4 regions of the Planktothrix mougeotii LEGE 06226 genome follow, and region 1 is predicted to be linked to each of the others. Evidence: riboswitches for the same ligand, from Rfam matches in the RefSeq annotation. Region 1 holds a riboswitch; each other region holds the start of a gene.
What was found. A riboswitch is a leader RNA that binds a small molecule or an ion and turns the genes downstream of it on or off. The one in region 1 is predicted to bind cobalamin.
Positions count from the first base shown of each region.

Region 2: it holds a riboswitch for cobalamin, as region 1 does, so the genes downstream of both, cobW (cobalamin biosynthesis protein CobW) here and IQ236_RS26060 (sirohydrochlorin chelatase) in region 1, are expected to answer to the same signal.
Region 3: it holds a riboswitch for cobalamin, as region 1 does, so the genes downstream of both, IQ236_RS07345 (energy-coupling factor ABC transporter permease) here and IQ236_RS26060 (sirohydrochlorin chelatase) in region 1, are expected to answer to the same signal.
Region 4: it holds a riboswitch for cobalamin, as region 1 does, so the genes downstream of both, cobG (precorrin-3B synthase) here and IQ236_RS26060 (sirohydrochlorin chelatase) in region 1, are expected to answer to the same signal.

Region 1 is NZ_JADEWU010000115.1:2,538-7,532, reverse strand. Features, by position in the region: gene IQ236_RS26070 (transglycosylase domain-containing protein) at 147-2,582, shown strand; gene IQ236_RS26065 (hypothetical protein) at 2,661-2,873, shown strand; adenosylcobalamin-variant (AdoCbl-variant) riboswitch at 3,091-3,181, shown strand; gene IQ236_RS26060 (sirohydrochlorin chelatase) at 3,229-4,233, shown strand; gene IQ236_RS26055 (energy-coupling factor transporter transmembrane component T family protein) at 4,413-4,995, shown strand, end outside.
Region 2 is NZ_JADEWU010000011.1:8,297-13,291, forward strand. Features, by position in the region: gene dnaK (molecular chaperone DnaK) at 1-1,799, opposite strand, end outside; gene cobW (cobalamin biosynthesis protein CobW) at 1,969-3,006, opposite strand; gene IQ236_RS07180 (hypothetical protein) at 3,095-3,361, opposite strand; cobalamin riboswitch at 3,319-3,460, opposite strand; gene cynS (cyanase) at 3,538-3,981, opposite strand; gene IQ236_RS07190 (hypothetical protein) at 4,089-4,991, opposite strand.
Region 3 is NZ_JADEWU010000011.1:37,533-42,527, forward strand. Features, by position in the region: gene IQ236_RS07320 (hypothetical protein) at 1-120, shown strand, start outside; gene IQ236_RS07325 (DUF5132 domain-containing protein) at 148-483, opposite strand; gene IQ236_RS07330 (energy-coupling factor ABC transporter ATP-binding protein) at 767-1,627, opposite strand; gene cbiQ (cobalt ECF transporter T component CbiQ) at 1,624-2,439, opposite strand; gene IQ236_RS07340 (energy-coupling factor ABC transporter substrate-binding protein) at 2,486-2,800, opposite strand; gene IQ236_RS07345 (energy-coupling factor ABC transporter permease) at 2,804-3,526, opposite strand; cobalamin riboswitch at 3,860-4,004, opposite strand; gene cbiD (cobalt-precorrin-5B (C(1))-methyltransferase CbiD) at 4,128-4,995, shown strand, end outside.
Region 4 is NZ_JADEWU010000011.1:45,293-50,287, forward strand. Features, by position in the region: gene IQ236_RS07365 (Uma2 family endonuclease) at 1-578, opposite strand, end outside; gene cobI (precorrin-2 C(20)-methyltransferase) at 635-1,339, opposite strand; gene IQ236_RS07375 (precorrin-8X methylmutase) at 1,336-1,971, opposite strand; gene cobG (precorrin-3B synthase) at 1,968-3,368, opposite strand; cobalamin riboswitch at 3,425-3,597, opposite strand; gene cbiE (precorrin-6y C5,15-methyltransferase (decarboxylating) subunit CbiE) at 3,599-4,822, shown strand.

The DNA.
Region 1 (4,995 bases):
CCACTTCCAGCAAAACCGCAGTTTCCCAACCCTCCTGAAAACTGGGATCAAGAAAAAAACCTTGATTTTCAGTGAGATCAGGCTTCGACAGCCAACTGTAGAGGCAAGCAAAACTTGCCTTCTGCACTGTTAAAATTCACTGTCGAATGATTACCAAAACCACCGATTTGTCCGAACCAATGGAAGAATCTCAATTACCATCCCGACCTAAGACGGACTCAACTCCATCCGAAACCGAATGGGAGACTAACCCCAGTAACGTTTCAACCCAACCCGTTTTGATATCATCCCCGATGACAACAGAACCTGAAATTGATGAAACTACCCCTGAATCGGTTTCAGAGTCTAATTCCCCGGAGGTCGCTTGGCATCATCGCGCCTTGAAGCGGTTAAATTCAGAATGGGTGAAACTGCGTCACAAGCTAACATCCCCCAACGCTGAAGGGAAACTGTGGTATCGTCGTCCGAGTGTCTGGATTGGAGTGGGCGTCATTAGTGTTGGCGGTGGTGCGTTGGGTTATGGAGCTTGGCAATGGTATCAAATTGATCAAAGCTTACCCCCAGTTTCGGTAAATACAATGGCATCCTTTAGCCGGGATGGCACCATTACCATTAAAGCCGCCAATAGTGATATTTTAATGCAAACCGGGCCAGCAACACGGGAAAAACTGCGACTCAAACAAATTCCCGAAAAACTGGTACAAGCTTTTATTTCTACGGAAGATGTTCGTTTTTATGACCATGATGGGGTGGACTATCAAGGAATTGTTCGCGCCATTGGATCTAATGTCTTAGCGGGGGGAGTGGTTGAAGGCGGAAGTACCATCACCCAACAGTTAGCCAGAATTGTATATTTGAATCAAGAACATAGCCTCACCCGTAAACTGAAAGAGGCAATGGTGTCTTGGAAAATTGAAGATCAAATGAGTAAGGAAGATATCCTAGAACGCTATCTCAATTTAGTGTATTTGGGTTCAGGTGCTTATGGGGTGGCGGACGCGGCTTATGTTTATTTTAGTAAATCCGTGAATGAATTAACGTTGTCGGAAATGGCAATGTTAGCGGGTTTACCTCCCGCACCGAGTCAATATTCTCCCTTAGAAAATCCAGAGGCGGCGACGAAACGACGCAATATTGTTCTCCAACGAATGCAGGATGCTAAGGTGATCACGGCCACTGAAGCGCAAGCCGCGATGCAAGAAGCGCTGAATCTTAAACCTAGTCAACCTAAACGGTTATTAGTTAAAGCGCCTTATTTTTCGAGTTATGTTCTGAAAGAACTCCCCCAACATATATCAAAAGACGCGATGGCAGCAGGGGGATTAACGGTTGAAACCAGTTTAGATTTAAAATGGCAAGAAGCCGCAGAAAAAACCGTTAAAGATGCGGTAGAACTTGATGGTGCTGGAGCTAATTTTGGTCAAGCTGCGTTAGTTTCTATTGAACCCAAAACCGGAGAAGTTAAGGCAATGGTGGGGGGATATCAATATAAAGAAAGTGAATTTAATCGGGTTACTCAAGCGCAGCGACAACCGGGATCAACCTTTAAAGGATTAGTTTATGCCGCAGCAATTGGGGCGGGTTTTTCCCCTTATGATAGTTATTTGGATGAACCTTATAAAGTTGATGGTTATCGTCCTCGAAATTATGGCAATAAACATTATGGCTGGATGTCGATGTCTGATGCCTTAAGCCGTTCGATTAATGTAATTGCGGTTAAAGTATTAGTGGATGTGGGGTTTGAACCTGCCATAAAATTGGCAAAAGATATGGGCATTAAATCTCCTTTAAAACCGACTTATGCCATGGCTTTAGGTGCTTATGAAGTCAATTTATTAGAATTAACCAATGCTTATGGAACTTTAGCTGATGAAGGCAATTATATTCCGGCTCATGGGATTCGGCGAGTTTTAGATCAACAGGGAAATATCATTTATCAAGCTAAATTTAAACCTAAACAAGTTTTAGATAAAAATAGTGCTGCGATTACAACTTGGATGTTAGAAGGAGTTGTTAATGGGGGAACTGGAAGCGCGGCAGCCTTACCTAACCGAGATGTTGCAGGTAAAACGGGAACCTCTGAAGAAGCGAGAGATTTATGGTTTATTGGCTATATTCCTCAAGCTGTAACCGGAATTTGGTTAGGAAATGATAATAATGATCCAACCTGGGGTGCTAGTAGTAGCGCGGCTTATAGTTGGGGGGAATTTATGGGAAAAGTTGTTGAGGGAATGCCTGTTGAAAAGTTCCCAGAACTGCCTGAATTAGAAGGACGAAAAGGCAGTATTAAAGCGAAACCTCATGAACCCAATAGCATAGAAACGGGAACTAAAGTTGCTATTGAAGATGGTGATCCGGCTCAAGCTGGAAGTGGGGATGGGAGTTATGCTAGTAATTCAGAGAATTACGATAGTGGTTATTCAGAAAGTGGTTCCTATAGTGATAGCAACGGCTATTCCTCTGATGGATATTATGATAACTCCTCTTCTGGGGGCTATTCTTCTGAGGGTTATTCTTCCGATGGTTATTCTTCCGATGGTTATTATGATGGAGGATATTCGGAAGGTTCCAACAATTACTAAACAGCTAAATTTGATTAAACGCGCTAAAATTCAGTTATGTTTGATTGCGATCGCCGGGTTTAAGGAGACTGTTCGATTATGGATGAACTCAAACCAATTTTACAAGAATTAACTCATGAACCCATTGCATTTTTAGGGGGGTTTTTCTCAGGTTTATTAAAATTAAACCTGAATGATGATCCCGTTAAAACTTGGCTAGAGAAACAAGGAGGAACTTCTGTATCTAGCCCCTCTGATTCTAAAAATAATAACGGAAATTCTGGCGGCCCTCAATCGATCACGATTGATTAATCAGTTATCAGTTATCAGTGTAGAGACGCGCCATGGCGCGTCTCTACCAGTTATCAGTTATCAGTTATCAAGATGCAATGAGTTTTCTGGCAAGGGTTAATAGCCAGGAATATTAGCGTGCGAAGCGCATTTTTCGCCTGCACAAAAAAACCATCAACCTTTATCGCATCTTTTTGCTTTTTGGGGTAAAATAGAATAAATACTTAATCATTCACGGTAATCGGGTAGGGAAACTTCGGTGAAAGTCCGAGGCTGTGCGGCAACTGTGAGTTAGGTTATTTCTAACAAGCCAGAATGCCTACCGATCACTTGGCTCTATACCTGCCTCACACGGGGAAGGAGATTTAAACTTAACATGACTTATAACACAGAACTTTCCATTAAACCCTCAAACTCGACATTTCCAGCCTTACCTCTACAGCGTCCGTTATTACTCATTGGTCATGGAACCCGTGATACAGATGGACGGGAAACCTTTTTAGAATTTGCTCAAGCCTATCAACAATTAGATCACTCTCGCCCGGTGGTTCCTTGTTTTTTAGAATTAACAGGGCCTACCATTCAAGAAGGAATTGATCGCTGTATTGAACAAGGTTATACGGAATTATCCGCCTTACCTTTATTATTATTTGCAGCGCGACACAATAAATTTGATATTACCAATGAGTTAGATCGAGCCAAACAACGACATCCGCAATTAACCTTTCATTATGGCCGACATTTTGGCATTAGTCCCAATATTTTAGAATTATTGCGATCGCGTTTACATCAATTAGAACAGCCGGAATTAAACCCTTTAAACATTCCTAATTCCGAAACTGTATTATTATTTGTCGGACGAGGAGCAAGTGATCCTGATGCGAATGGAGATGTTTATAAACTGGCTCGAATTCTTTGGGAAGGAAGCGGATATTTAACCGTTGAAACCTGTTTTATTGGCATTACTCATCCCCGTTTAGAAGAAGGATTTCGTCGTGCTCGACTCTATCAACCCAAACGAATTATTGTCTTACCTTACTTCTTATTTACTGGGGTTTTAGTTAAAAAAATCTTTGATATAACAGCCCAACAACAGGAACAATATCCTGAAATTCAAATGACTTGTTTACCCGAAATGGGCATTCAACAGGAACTTTTACACCTCTTACGAGAACGGGAAATAGAAACCCAACTCGGAGAAGTTCAAATGAACTGTGAAATGTGCAAATTCCGGTTAGCTGCAATTTCAGGAAATCATCATCATCATGATCACAGTCATGATCATCATCACCACCATCATCATCATGATCATGACCATCCCCCAGTTGATCCCTATGCCAAATTAGAAGATTATCATCAACGTATTTGGAATACACCTTAATTGATTCTGTAGAAACCCAAACTTGGATTGAATTTGCTATCTTAGATGTAATTACATCAATACTGAAACAGATCAAGAACTTTATAGAAGTTATAATCAAGTCTTAGGGGGTGTTGTTAATAGGATTAACCGCCCCTCTTTTATCCCCGATCCCCCTACTTTCCCTGCCATCCTCTTCTATGGATTTACTGCGATCGCTTCCCATTGGACTATATTTAGAACAACCGATTACTTGGTTACATCGTTTAGATGCCAGGGTTAAGTTAGTGTGGTTGATGAGCTTTTTAGTCGCTCCGTTATTAGCTAACCCTTTATGGCGATTAGTATTAGTCGGGTTGTTAATTTTAATCACCTTATTGGCTCGAATTCCGTTACGAGTGTGGAAGCGACAAATGGGGTGGTTACTGATGTTTTGTGGGTTACTTTTTCTAGTCAGTTGTATTATGCCCGATGGTTTAGCCGTAGACCATCAACCTCGACTTCCTGAACAGGAATTAACCTTTGATTTATTGGCAAATAAACCAGAGCAACAACAAAAGAATCAAGCTTCTAACTCAAGCCTAACTTTACCTCAACCAACGTCCTATCGGTATGTGTTATTTGCTCAAGGGCCGTTTGAAATCACCCGTTATTCTGTAGACTTAGGAATCAGAACCAGTACCTTATTATTTACCCTTGTTTATAGTACAAATTTGTATTTGCTGACCACTGCTTCTGAAGAAATTGCAATGGCTTTAGAAAGTTTAATGGAGCCGTTACGAG
Region 2 (4,995 bases), on a different contig from region 1:
TCCCGACTCAACTCATATAAAGCATCCTGTAAATCCACACTAATTTGATCAATTCCTCGGTCATCATCTCGTTCTAAACTATCTCTTAAAGACCGAATTAACGTTTCAATTCTTGACCGTTGACGTTGAGCAAATTGCATTCCATAATCTAAAGCAACTTCTCTTAATTGTCGTTCGGCTTGATAGGTTAACGCTTGGGCTCGATTCCGTTTTTCGACTCGTTCTCGTTGTAAACGGTCAACTTCTGCATATTTTTCCGCATCTCGAATCATGCGATTAACTTCATCTTGAGATAAAGTAGAAGCACCTTGAATCACAACACTTTGTTCCCGTCCAGTCGTTTTATCTAACGCCGTAACTTGTAAAATACCATTCGCATCAATATCAAGCGCCACTTGAATTTGGGGAACGCCTCGCGGTGCTGGCGGAATTCCTGTTAACTTAAACCGACCCAAAGATTTATTATCAACGGCTAATTCTCGTTCTCCTTGTAAGATATGAACTTCTACCAAAGTTTGGTTATTTTCTGAAGTTGAAAAAATATCAGAACGACGGACTGGGATGGTAGTATTTCGGGGAATTAATTTTTTCATCACTCCCCCAATGGTTTCTAATCCTAACGATAACGGAGTCACATCTAATAATAATACATCTCGCACATCTCCGGCTAAAATTCCCGCTTGAATTGCCGCACCAACCGCCACCACTTCATCAGGATTCACCCCTTGATTTGGTTCTAAATCAATTAAGGTTCTAACTAATTGTTGCACCATTGGCATTCGAGTTGAACCCCCGACTAAAATCACATCATCAATATCATTAGAAGTTAATCCTGCATCGGCTAAGGCTTGTTTAACGGGACGACGTAACCGTTGAATTAAATCTCCACATAACCCCTCAAATTCCCCTCTGGTTAAGCGGGTTTCTAAGTGTTTCGGGCCGTCTTCTGTTGCGGCAATAAAGGGTAAATTAATATCCGTAACCCCCACCCCAGAAAGCTCTATTTTTGCTTTTTCAGCGGCTTCTGTTAAGCGTTGTAATGATTGGCGATCGCGTCTTAAATCCACCCCTTCTTCTGATAGAAATTGTTCCGCCAACCAATCCACAATTTTCTGATCAAAATCCGTTCCTCCCAGTTGGGTATCTCCACTGGTAGACTTAACTTCAAATACTCCTTCTCCCACCTCTAAAATTGAGACATCAAAGGTTCCACCGCCTAAATCAAAAACTAAAATTGTGCCATAATCTCTGCGTTCTAAACCATACGCTAAAGAAGCCGCAGTCGGTTCATTTAAAATACGTTTAACCTCTAATCCTGCAATGCGTCCGGCGTCTCTGGTGGCTTGTCTTTGAGAATCATTAAAATAGGCTGGAACTGTAATCACAGCCCCGGTAATTTCTTCTCCTAAATACCGAGTAGCTTCTTCAACTAATTTTTTTAATATCATTGCCGAAATTTCTTCCGGCGCAAAATCTTTATTAACTCTGGGACATTTGATTCTAATATTATCAGTTTCATCCCGTCGCATCGTGTAGGGAACCCGTTTTGAGGCGGGAGACAGGTCAGAATAGCGACAACCCATCAGCCGTTTGACCCCATAAAAGGTGTTTTGGGGGTTCAAAACCGCCTGTCGTCTAGCCATCTGTCCCACGATGCGTTCTCCTTCCTTGGTAAAGCCAACGACGGAGGGGGTGGTTCGCATCCCTTCAGAGTTAGCAATCACAACGGGTTTTCCGCCCTCCATGACCGCAACCACAGAGTTTGTTGTCCCCAAGTCAATGCCGACTACTTTGCCCATGCGTTGGTTATCTCCTTGTCAATATGGTTTCTGGCTAGATCACCTTATATTCTATCGTGTTGTAACGCCGTGTAACGTCTACTGGTTTTCTAACCTATAATATAGGACTGTGCAGAAGATAACCAAAACCCAGTTTGTATCCCGCCCCTATCCAACTTAAAAACAGGTTTTAATTCCCTAAAACGGCGTTTTTAATTTCAGAAGCTTGTAAATTTTCACCAATAAATACTAATTGGGTTTGACGAGATTCTGTTGGTTTCCAGAGACGATCATAAAAGGTTTCTATGCGATCGCCAACTCCCTGTAAAACTAATCGCATCGGTTTATTGGGAACAGAAACAAACCCTTTAATGCGGTAAATTTCCTGTTGTTTAACCATTGTTTTTAACCGTTCAATTAAGTCTTGGGGTTCAAAGTCTTGGGTTAAAATCACGGGAACAGAATTAATATTATCATCATGTTCGTGTTCTTCTTCAGTGTCATGATGGCTGGGACGGGCTTCTAAATTATCCTCAACGGCTGAATTAAACCCTAAAATCACATCAGAATGAATATTTCCTTGTTGACAATGAACAATTTTAACGCCTTCTCGTAATTCTTGTTTTAACCAAGTTTCAACTTTCTGTTGAGTTTCGGGATTAACATGATCGGTTTTTGTTAATAAAATTAAATCTGCACAGGCGAGTTGATCTTCAAATAATTCTTCAATGGGGGTTTCATGATCTAAATTAGGATCAGCTTGACGTTGAGCTTCTACAGCCTCAATATCCCCTACTAACGTCCCCTTAGCAACGGCTTCACAGTCTACTACGGTTATAACACCATCAACCGTTGCACCCGTGCGAATTTCCGGCCATCGGAAGGCTTGAACTAGGGGTTTTGGTAATGCTAACCCAGAGGTTTCAATCACAATATGATCAATTTTATCTCTTCGTTTTAGAAGCTCTTGCATAGCCGGAAAAAATTCTTCCTGCACCGTACAACATAAACAACCATTGGTGAGTTCTACTAAGTTGACTTCTGGAGTTTCATCGTCACAAACTTGACAAGATCGGATCAATTCTCCATCAATACCGACTTCTCCAAATTCATTGACTAAAACCGCTATTCGCCGACCATGATTATTTTGTAATAAATGACGAATGGTGGTGGTTTTTCCACTTCCTAAAAATCCAGTAATCACTGTAACAGGAATTTTTGCAGACATAGAATTAAGTTAAAGATTAAAGGTAAAAAGTAGAGACGTTATATTTAACATCTCTACAACAGTCAAACTGAAATGTAATTAAGGGAAATTAGCCTGTAATCGCACTCGATAAAGCAATTACACCAATAGCAACTACAGCAAAACCTGAATATTTGATCAGGGAAAATTTGCTATTTTCTAAGGTGTGTTGGAAGGATTGAGCGAGTTTCATCGTAGCTCCCGCTATTCCCAATTGAATTAAAGTAAATCCTGACAAAAACGCTGAAATGATTTGAACATAATAAACATCATCTGTACCGCGCAGATGTGTGAAAGAATAATCTGATTTCGGTGGGTATTCTGACTTAGAGATCAAAACTCTCATCACAGTTGCGGGACAGTGTTGGATTTGCGCCAAACTTTCCCCTTACTTCTAGCGACTGTTCCCCGCTAGAACCGACTCAGATCCTTGACTGTATCATAGAATTACGTTCTAGTCAAAAATTTCTCCCAGTATTCCACTAGGAGAAATCTCAGAGATCCATTAAAAAATTACCATTTTTTATACGGTAAGAATTTTCCATTCATCGTGACTTTAACCCGATCACCATTTGGATCTTCAATTTTATCCACATCTAAGGTAAAATCAATAGCGCTCATAATACCATCTCCAAATTTTTCATGAATAACACTTTTGAGGGGCATTCCATAGACTTGCATAATTTCATAAAAACGATAAATTAAGGGATCAGTTGGAATCACAGGCTCCAGTGATCCTTTTACCGGATAATCGGTCAAGGCTTCAATATATTCTGAACTTAAACCTAATGCTTCAATCAGTTTTTTGGCTTCTTCATAAGAAGCACTAGCTTGTCGATAGATAACAGCAGCAATCCAAACTTCATCCCGTCCCAAGATTTGTTCTAAATCGGAAAAGGTGACTCCTTTATGTTTTTTTGCAGCTAACAATTTTTCAGTGATTTCTGAAACAGCCATGTCATCTTCCTCGTAGAATTTATAGCGTGTAGAATCATTTCAGATTATAAAATAGTTTAGGTCAATATTAACAAAAGTTTTTAATTTTTAGAAAAGGTAGGTTATCCTTATTGGGGGGGATGTTTGGGCAGGGGTTTAGGAGGAACGGGTAAGGGTCGAGTCTGAGTGGTTTGTAATTGTTTAACAACGGACAATAAACGTCTTAGATGGGGTTTAATCACCTCTTTATGTTCTTGGGTTAGTGCATCCAATCTCGTTTGAATTTGGGATAAATCGACCGAGGAAGAAGGTTGTACAGATTTTTCTTGTTGTAATTGATGAATGACATCTTGAATTTCTACAAATCGTCCTTGAAAATCCTGTTGAGTTACAGCATTATTTCTTAATTCGTAGGTAATATCCTGTAATTGTTTCAAATTTTCTTGTAACGATTCTAAATGGACAAATTCTGTTGAGGAAAAAGTCTGTAATTCTTGACGAAACTGCTCCCGAACTTCTTCTAAAGCTCCAGCAATATGTTCCTGCATGGATGTTACTGACTGTCCTAAAGCGACAACTTGTTTAGCCCGATAAACTGATTCTAAAGCTTCTGTGTTTGGATATTCTTCTAATTTTTGCTGGAGGGATTCAATTTCATTCAGGAGTTGTTGTCTCAACCCCATGACCACTTTAACCGTATTTTTTTCTAACTTTTCAACGGAATTTTGAACCTGAACAATTTCAATTTGACTTTGATAGGTTTGTTGTTCTAAACGATAGCGGTTGGCAACATTTAATGAAACTGCTAAGGTTAAGGGGGCAACGCCATAAAAGGCTTGACCGGAAAGGGCAACAACCCCAGAACCGATGGCGGAACTTGCTAGGGAGAGATACTCTAACCACTCTAACCAATGCCGTTGTTTCAACGTTGAAAAAACCGTTCTAGGAAAGACAGAGTTAGGCATTGGCATAGTGCTAGGAGTTATAGCATGGGGTCGAGCAGGATGGGCGGAAGAGGCTGGAGGAAACATAATA
Region 3 (4,995 bases), on a different contig from region 1:
AACCAGACAAAATCCACATCGGGGTACACCCAAATTTCCCTATCCCAATGGATTGCGGTCGCCAGAAAGCGAGAATTAGAAGCTCATAAGCAAAAAGGATCGAGGGGTCAAGAAATGTAAATTATCTTTTCCCCTTTCCACTCTTGATTATCCGATTAACTCTCGGTCAAGATTACTTTTCGCGATCGGTAATGCAGATTGGGGGAGTTCTATTTGTTTGGCTTCAGCTAATGCTTCGGCTCTAGCTTCGGCGGCGATATCTGCTAGAACTTCTCCCGTTTCCGCCAGCGCACTTTTTGTTTTTTCAAACAGAGTGATACCTGATTTAATTGTTGCTTTCAGAACGGGTCTAACCAAGGGTAGAATCACGGGAGCAACAGCTATGGCTGCGACTCCAACTGCGATCGCCTTAGCGTTTTGATGGGCTGCTAGTTGAGCAACTCGTGCTCTCAAGCCCATATTTTGCTGATTCATCTCTAGCATAATTCGTCCCTTTTCAAAACCTAAATATGATGCTTAACTATTTCCTTATTATAGCGCTTTCGCAGTTATATTTGCACTTATTGTGTCAGTTTATTGGTAAAGTGAAGGTTGTCCGAATTGTTTCTCTGTGCTTCTATGATCATAACCTAATGGAATTTGAAACCGTCAGATTTTGAAATGCTTGTTATTGCTGAAAAATAATTGAGTAACTTGTTCTTTGGTATCAGTGTTTGGCAGAACAGAATCCTAAACTGTTTGATAGAAAATTACCTGCTGATCGCTTTTATCGAAAATGTTGATATTGCATCAAACGCGATCGCAATTCTGCAATCGTTTTTGGGGGAGATTCGCTCGATCGTAATGCGATCGGCAGTGCATTCCAAATTTCCCATAAAGTAGGCATTCCCAATTCTAACTGTTCCAACAACGTAACATTACTAAACACTTGATCGGCCCGATCGGATACCAGCGCACGCCCTTCATGCAGTACGATCGCCCAATCTGCCCAACCATAAGCTAGATCCAGATCGTGAGTTGCCATCACAATTGTAGTTCCATTACCATGAATTCGGTCTAATTCCTGCATTAAATGGCGAGTTTGCAACCGATCTAAATAAGCTGTCGGTTCATCAAGTAATAATAATTGCGGTTGTAATGCCATTACCCCAGCTAAAGCGACCCTTCTTTTTTGTCCCAAACTAAGATAATGCAACGGTCGATCGGCTAACTCTTGTAAGTTAAAATCAATCAAAGTTTGATGCAATCTTGCCGCTATTTCTGCCTGCGATAGTGGCAAATTACAAAGTCCGTAAGAAATATCTTCCGCTACAGTTGCCGCTACTAATTGTTGTTCGGGATCTTGAAATGCCAAGCCAATTCTTTGTCGCCATTCGTTGAGCGATCGCGCCTGATATTGCATCGGTTTACCTTGCCAAGAAATCACTCCCGCACTACATCTATATAACCCATCTGCTAATAATAATAACGTCGATTTACCACAACCATTATGCCCCAAAATAGCCGTCCTTTTCCCCGCCGGAATAGACAGAGTTAAGTTTTCAATAGCAGGTTTATTTGCACCTGGATAGGTGTAAAATACACTTTCAAATTGCAGTAGAGATGGGGTATTATCCAAGATAATCACCGAAATTTTAACTCGAAAATGACTAACCCAATACAACCTAGCAAAGATTCTATTGCATAGCGTTGGGAATAGTGATAAGATTGAGTAGAATAAACTTGAAACTGACCGTTAAAACCACGGGCCGTCAATCCCAGAGAAAATTGTTGATAGCGTTGTAGCGATCGCACTACTAACTGTCCTGCCAACAATGCTACACTTTGCATCCAGCGTTGGCGAGTACGATAACCGCCTCGTGCCTGTTGTGCCAGATGAAGTTGAGTTGCTACATCGAGAAATAAAAAGACAAATCGATACATTAAAAGTAATAGATCGAGCAATACGGGAGGAAAACGACATTGACGCAAAATAGATAATAACTCAGCAAAAGGAATCGTGAATAAAATAAACAGCAAACAAGAAAAACAAGCCAGCGATCGCATGACAATTTCCATCGCTTGCATCAATCCAGAATAACTCACAAACAAATACCAATTACCAATTACCAATCCACCTAAAGAATTATGCCCAATAGCTGTAATTTCATCGAGAGCGATGGCGTAGCCGCCGCCTTGCGGCATCGCATTTATTAACAAAGCTGGTAAGCTAGTCAGCAGAAAGATACTTACAACAGCCAAAACCCGCCCATATACTTTAATTGGAATGCGAGCATAGCCGATCGTCCACAGATTCAACCAAACAAAAATAGCCGCTTGGGTGAGAGGATGAGCGAGTAATGCGATCGCTAAAGTAGTTAACGCAAATAGCAGCTTTTGTAAAGGGGGTAATTGCTTGAGGTGATTGGTATAGGCATAAGCATCGAGATGATGGTGCATTGGTTATTGGTCATTGGTTTTTGTTTGTAGGTTAGGAAAAATTAGCTTATTTTGGTTGATTTTCCTTGGGTTCTTGTTGTTCTTGCCGACCACGATATAATCCGATCGCATAGCCAATTACTCCTGCTCCCAGTCCCGCTTGCAAAGCAAATAAAAGCGATTCAATTTCACCACTAGCAGGCTCAAAAATGGGAGTTGCCCAAGGTTTATAGTTAGGATTTACCTCTTGAATCGCCGCCTCTGCTACACCATCGGCTCCCCCAAACTCGGCTCCGCGAACTAGAATTAAGGGAGCGATCGCTAAAGCCATCACGCCCAATACCAGTAACCCATTATTCCAACTTTTGCGAGAAACTTGCATTTTTTAGACTCCTTCTTTAATCACATTTAACGCTTGCAACTCTTGGTGATTATAGGTAACAAGCCAGTTCCAAACCAGCACCGTCAGCAAACCTTCACTAAGAGCTAAAGGCACCTGAGTCAGAGCAAAAATACCCGCAAATTTAACAAATGCTGCCCCTATTCCTCCTACTTCTGCCGGAAATGCCAGCGCCAGTTGCGCCGAAGTCATCACGTAAGTGAGCAAATCTGCTACCGAAGCAGCCAGAAAAATAGCTAGAGTTTGTCTACCGCTTGCTTTCATCACCAGTTGATAGATGCCGTAGGCGACAAATGGGCCAACTACTGCCATTGAAACCGCGTTTGCGCCCAAAGTTGTTAAGCCGCCATGAGCTAATAGTAACGCCTGAAATAACAATACCAAAGCGCCCAAAACGGACATTACGGCTGGCCCAAATAGCACCGCACCCAATCCAGTCCCCGTAGGATGGGAACAACTCCCGGTGACAGAGGGAATTTTCAATGCAGATAGGACGAAAGTAAAAGCGCCTGCTAGTGCTAGAAGTAACTTAGTTTCGGGATGCTGACGGGTGATGCGCGTAATCGATCGCAAACCCCAAACAAAGAAAGGAATAAATACTACCCACCAGAATATTGCCCACTGTACGGGTAAAAATCCTTCCATAATGTGCATTGCCACCGCAGGAGTAGGCGAAGCAATTACTAGATAAAAACTCAGTCCTGCCATCATTATCAGGCGCAACCATTTAAGCTGTTTCATTTTTTGTTCAGTCAATCAAATAAATCTAAATCATCTTTCATTTGGCAGTGGAACAGGCAACATGATCTGTTATCTTGTTATCTGAGGTGATGAAACAAGGTTCAAATCTATCCAGACTATTTACGGGCGCGTTAATTTCGGCAACTACCAAACAAGAGTCCGAATTTAATATAACGATCCCCGATCGCAATTAAGCCAAAGTATCAAAACTGAATCAAGGCAATAGCTTGACAACCAATGATGTATTTTGAATCGAAAAAAGCTTGTTTTAGACACGATCTGTACCTCGCAGATGTTGATATAAATAAACACTAATCGGCGGGCATCCTGACTCAGAGACAGCAAAATCTCTTCACAGTTGCGGGACAGCGCCGGATTTGCACCGAACTTTCCCCCTTTCCTCCAACGGCTGCTCCCCGTTGGAACCGATCGCTTTTAGATACTAACACGCTGAGAGACTTTTGAAAAGTCTCAAGCGCAAAAAATCTTGCTTCTCAAGCCAAAAACATCACTCATCTCTGTATAATTTAATTCTTCTTCTTTTTTACTCCCTAATCCTTTTTTGCAAATGGCTAACACAGGTTATACCCTTCCGGTTTTTGCCGTTGCTTCTGCTAAAGCGGCATTTTTACACTTACAAAAACCCCTTGAGATGATCTCAGAAGTATCTCTTAATTTGCTACCGGATCGCGCCACAATTCCGGTACAACAAGTTGCTAATATTGATGCCAATAGTGCTTTAGCAATTACTCTTAGTGACCCCGGAGATAATTTAGATTTAACGCGCAATACCCCAATTTGGGCTTATGTGAAATGGCAAGAACGTCAAACCGAACCTCTGATTTTAGAAGGGGGAGAAGGATTAGGAAAAACTGCATCGGGAGAACCGGCAATTTACAGATATGCCCGCCGCTTATTTGAGGCTAATCTGTTACCTTTGATTCCCGAAAATAAAACGATTACGGTATCAATTATTTTACCCGAAGGTCGCCAGTTAGCTCAACGAACATCGAATGAGGCGTTTGGTATTTTGCAAGGGTTATCGCTGTTAGGAACAAGTGGAATTTCCCAACCTCTTTCGACTGAGGAACATCGGTCAGAATTGAGTCATAATTTGCAAGTTATAGTTGAAAAGAAAAAGGATTTAGTTTTTTGTATTGGCAGTCATGGAATCCATATTGCTCAAAGTTTGGGTATTCCAGAAAATGCGATCGCGCAAACGGGAAACTGGGTTGGCCCCTTGTTAGTAGAAGCGGGATTGCGGGGTGCAAATTCGGTGTTATTATTGGGCTATCAAGGGAAGTTAATTAAACTAGCTGGCGGGATTTTCAATACATCAAGTCATCTCGCAGATGCGAAGTTAGAAATTATTAGTGCTGCGGTGGTGAAAGCGGGTGGAAATCTGGAAACAGTAAAAGCCGTATTAGATACAAAAA
Region 4 (4,995 bases), on a different contig from region 1:
AGAGAGCAAATCACCCCTTCTGGGTTGGGTTGCAAAGAAATATAATCACCATCTTGCAAACTAAACCAATCAATTTTTTGGTCAAATATCTGCCAAACAAGATATTCTTGAATACCACTGCGCCGATAAGCACGTTTTTTATCGCCTAAATCTATGGCAGCACTACTAGCGGCAATTTCTATTACCAATTCCGGCGATCCTTCTAGGTATCCATCTGCACTCAGAGTTGATTTTCCGCCGCTTTCTTGGCTAATTAATAACACTCCATCCGGCTGCGGTTCGTTGTCGATATCCAAGCGAACTGTTGGCTCAATACCCATTTGCACTTGGGGTGTAGCAGCTTGATAAACTCCCAACCAAGTGATTAAACGTCCGTGGGGCTCGGCATGAAATTTAAACCGCAATGGGGATGCCATGTACACAACTCCTTCGATAAGTTCAGCTTTTTTTAATCCCGGCATAGCCTGATAACGGCGCTCGAATTCAGGGCGAATTAAGCGATCGCCATTTTCTAAAGGAGGCAAATGTTGCGCGAGTGCAGCTTGAGAATTCAAGGATTTAGCCAGTGAAGAAGTCATGTTAGCAGCCTCTATGAATGATCGCAAAATTCCATTAAATTCCATTATAGATTGCTTCATTTGGGTTTAGTTTTACTAGGAATTAGAATTAATGACCAGTAGGTAACAGCAATTGGATCGATTTCGGTAATCGGAATAATTTGCTGATTGGGTAAGGTTGCTCGTTCGATGTAGAGGGCGCGTTCTAATAATCCTAATTCATTAAGAATATCACGAACTTTAGCGAAATGTCTGCCTAATTTAATAATTGCTGCTGCATCGATAAATGATAGGCGATCGCGCAATATTTCCGCCTCCAAAGTAGCAGGCATGATGCTGAATACATCATTCCGATAAGTGATAGGTACGCCCAACATTGCCGCACTTGCCATCACTGAAGAAATTCCCGGTACGACTTCAATTGAAAACCGCTCAGATAAGCGATTAAAGATGTACATAAATGTGCCATACAACATCGGATCGCCTACACATAGCACCGCCACATCTCGACCTAAGTTTAAATGTTCGGCAATGTTTTCGGCAGCAATATCATAATGGGGTTGAGAACTTCGCTCGACACTAAACGGTAATGGCATCGGAATTTCTATCTGATCCCGACGGATAAAATCCTCCACAATTGAGCGTGCTAAAACTTTACCACTTTCTAAAGTAGGATAAGCAATGACCGGAACAGTTGTTAATATTCGGTGTGCTTTTAGCGTCAACAATTCGGGATCGCCAGGGCCAATTCCTAATCCATAAAGTTTCCCTAATTTAGTCATAATTCGTTCTCTTTTGCTAAGGCATTTACTGCTGCTGCCGCGATCGCACTTCCTCCCCTACGTCCGTGCAGGGTAATAAAAGGCACACCGCGACTATTTGCTGCTAATTCCATTTTCGATTCTGCCGCTCCCACAAATCCAACCGGAAAACCTAAAATTAAAGCAGGTTTTGCGACACTTTCATCCAGCAATTCTAGTAAGCGAAAAAGTGCAGTTGGTGCATTACCAATTGCTACCACCGATCCGGCTAAATTCGATCGCCAAAACTCTAAAGCGGCAGCCGATCGAGTATTATTAATTTGCCGTGCTAACTCGCTCACGTCTGGATGATTAAGCGTACAAATAATCTGATTATTTTGAGGTAAACGCGCTTTGGTAATTCCATTCGCTACCATTTGAGAATCACAGAGAATTGATGCACCTTGAGCAAGGGCATTTCGTCCGATTTTCACCGCATCCGATGACGCTTCTAAATCTTGTGTTATATCTGTCATCCCACAGGAATGAATTAGACGAACCGCAACATGAGCTAAATCATCAGGTAGATTTTCTAAGTTAGTTTCAGCGCGAATAATGGCAAAAGATTTTCGGTAAATTTCATCACCATTCCGAATGTATTCAATCTTATTCATTGTTGTGAACTCTGCGATTTTTGGGAGATTAAAAATTGTTCTATTTTTGGGAAAACACTAGCAACTTCTCCCTCAAATATGGGAATTTTTAACGATTTTTTATCATCGCCAATATAGACTTTATAGCCTTCTATTATTTCGCCATTTTGCTCAATTGTAGTTCCCAAAAGCGTAATTTCTGCTGGACTGGGTTGAGCGCAGGATTTAGCACAACCTGTCAAATGAATATTAACAGGAGAATTGCAGGTTAAGCGTTCGTTCAAATAATCTGCTAGCATGGTCGCATGAATTTGAGTTGCAGTTGCCGCCGCCGCACAACCTGGTTTTCCGCCACAAGCAACGATCGCAGCATCCCATCCCATAGAAGCAGATAATCCTAATGATGTCAGTTTTGGCAACAATTCTGACACTTTTTGATTCGGAATATCGGGTAATATAATAGTCTGCCAAGGAGTTAATCGTAACTGACTACTCCCAAAAGTTTCCGACAATTCTACTAATCCTATTAGTTGAGTAGCCGTCAATTGTCCTAATCTTAATGATAAGCCAATATAAGATAATCCGGCTTGCTTTTGATTGTGAATTCCTAAATGAAAAGTGGAACAGGCATCTTGCCTGTATATTATTCCAGTAACATTCCGCTCTAAAGGATGATTTAATTGACAGTTAACTTGTTCGAGATATTTTTCCACTCCCCAATCTTTTAGCAAGTGTTTCATCCGAGGTTTTTTCCCCTTTATGGATGGGGTTTGTTTAACATAATCGAGATAAACTGTTACTAATGCTGTCACCACAGATAGACAGTTTTCTGGTTCAATTAATATATCGGTATAACATAATTGTTTATCACCTCCCAGTGCTAATTGAAAAGCAACACCCCCATTATTAAGGGCAATTGCTGATAGCTGAATCTCGTTATATCGGTGTTCCCAGGCTAGAGTTGAACGAGTGCCAATTCCGACTGTACCACCGCCATCAATACCGATGCTAAATTTAGGACTCAGTTCGGCAATTGATGGATAATTTTGGATAAAACTATCTAATTTTTGGACGAATTGACGAGTATCAATTAATTCTTGGCAGTCAATTCCAGCAGTGGGACTGCACATAATGTTACGCAAGTGATCGATAGTGGGATTATGGGCAGCTAACCCTAATTTTTGTAAGGTTTGAAAGTCTTCTAAAGTGGGGGATTTTTGCACGCCGCGAATTTGCAGATTTGCCCGATTGGTAACTTGTATTGTACTCTGCCATTGTTCGAGCAAAGTAGCGATCGCCTTTCCCTGTTGAGAATTTAGCCATCCACCCGGAGTGCGGATGCGAATTAAAAACCCATCTTGGGCAGGAGTTCCATAAAACAAACCCGGACAAACATTTGCTTCAACTAACCAATTCACAGTTGTTTTTTCTCCATGCGACGCAGAGAAGTAGTTAGAAAATTAGGTTTCTATCTACTGTTAAAAAGCTTGTAATTGGTGTTCTGACTCGCAAGGAAAAAGGTAAAATATACTGTTGAGTATTCTCTTTTTACTTTTGACTTGATTACAGTTGCGGCACAGTACCGGAATCGCACCGGACTTTCCCAAAGACAAGCTCGAAGATTATACCACAGTTCATTTTTTTAGACATGGCGGATCGGAATTGCAAGGCGAAATGGTTATCGATCGTCGGAATTGGCGAAGATGGGTTAGAGGGGTTAAGTTCGGCGGGGCGAAGTCTCCTATCTCTGGCATCAGTTATTGTCGGCGGTGAACGTCATCTGGCGATGTTACCCCCAGAAGATCGACGGGAAAAACTTCTCTGGACTTCTCCCTTACAAGACTCCGTTAATGAGATTATCCGCCGTCGCGGTCAATCTGTCTGCATTTTGGCGAGTGGCGATCCGATGTGCTACGGAATTGGCGTTACCCTCACCCAACCCATTCCCGTTAGCGAAATCACGATTATTCCCTCTCCTTCTACCTTCAGTCTCGCCTGTAGTCGTTTGGGTTGGTCGCTAAGTGAGGTAGAAACTTTGAGTTTGTGCGGTCGCCCTCCGGCTTTGTTGAATGCGGTGCTTTATCCGGGTGCTAAACTGTTAGTGCTGAGTGCCGATGCCCAGACTCCGGCGATCGCATCCCAAATTCTCACCGAGAAAGGTTTTGGCGAAAGTCCCATCATCGTTTTAGAACATCTAGGGGGAACGCGAGAACGCCAAATTGAAGGCATCGCCAACCGTTGGGAATTTACAGATATCGCCGATTTGAACGTCATCGCCATTACCTGCATCTCCTCCAAACCTCTCACCCTCGCGCCTCGCCTCCCCGGACTTCCCGATATTGCCTACCATCACGACGGACAGTTGACAAAAAGAGAAGTTCGTGCTATAACTCTAACTGCATTGGTTCCCTTACCCGGACAATTGCTGTGGGATGTAGGGGCGGGTTGTGGTTCAATTGGGATTGAGTGGATGCGGAGCGATCGCCGTTGTCAGAGTATTGCGATCGAACATCATCCCACCAGATTACAATATATTGCCGATAATGCGATCGCCTTGGGAACTCCCCATCTGAAAATTGTAGCCGGAACAGCCCCGATCGCCCTCCAAGATTTACCTCAACCCGACGCTATTTTTATCGGTGGTGGAATTACAGAACCAGAATTATTTGAAACCTGTTGGTCAGCACTGCGCCCAGGCGGTCGTCTTGTTAGCAATACTGTGACAATCGAAAGCGAATTAATCCTACTTCAATGGCATAGTAAACTAGGGGGAGAACTAACTCGGATTGGCATTCAAAAAGCCGAACCGATCGGCAAATTTTTAGGTTGGAAAGCAATGGCACCTGTAACGCAGTGGGTTGTAGTGAAATAGTCAGATTATCAAATTATTGATTGGATAATTACCTTAAAAATCTGACAATTACATCTTGTATGAAAGTTTAAGCAAAGCTTCATTAATAATAGTTAGACTGAAAGTCAAGACTTGCTCCTTACTTTCTTATTCTGATGCGCTGAATGATGCGATCGCCCTCCAAGATTTACCTA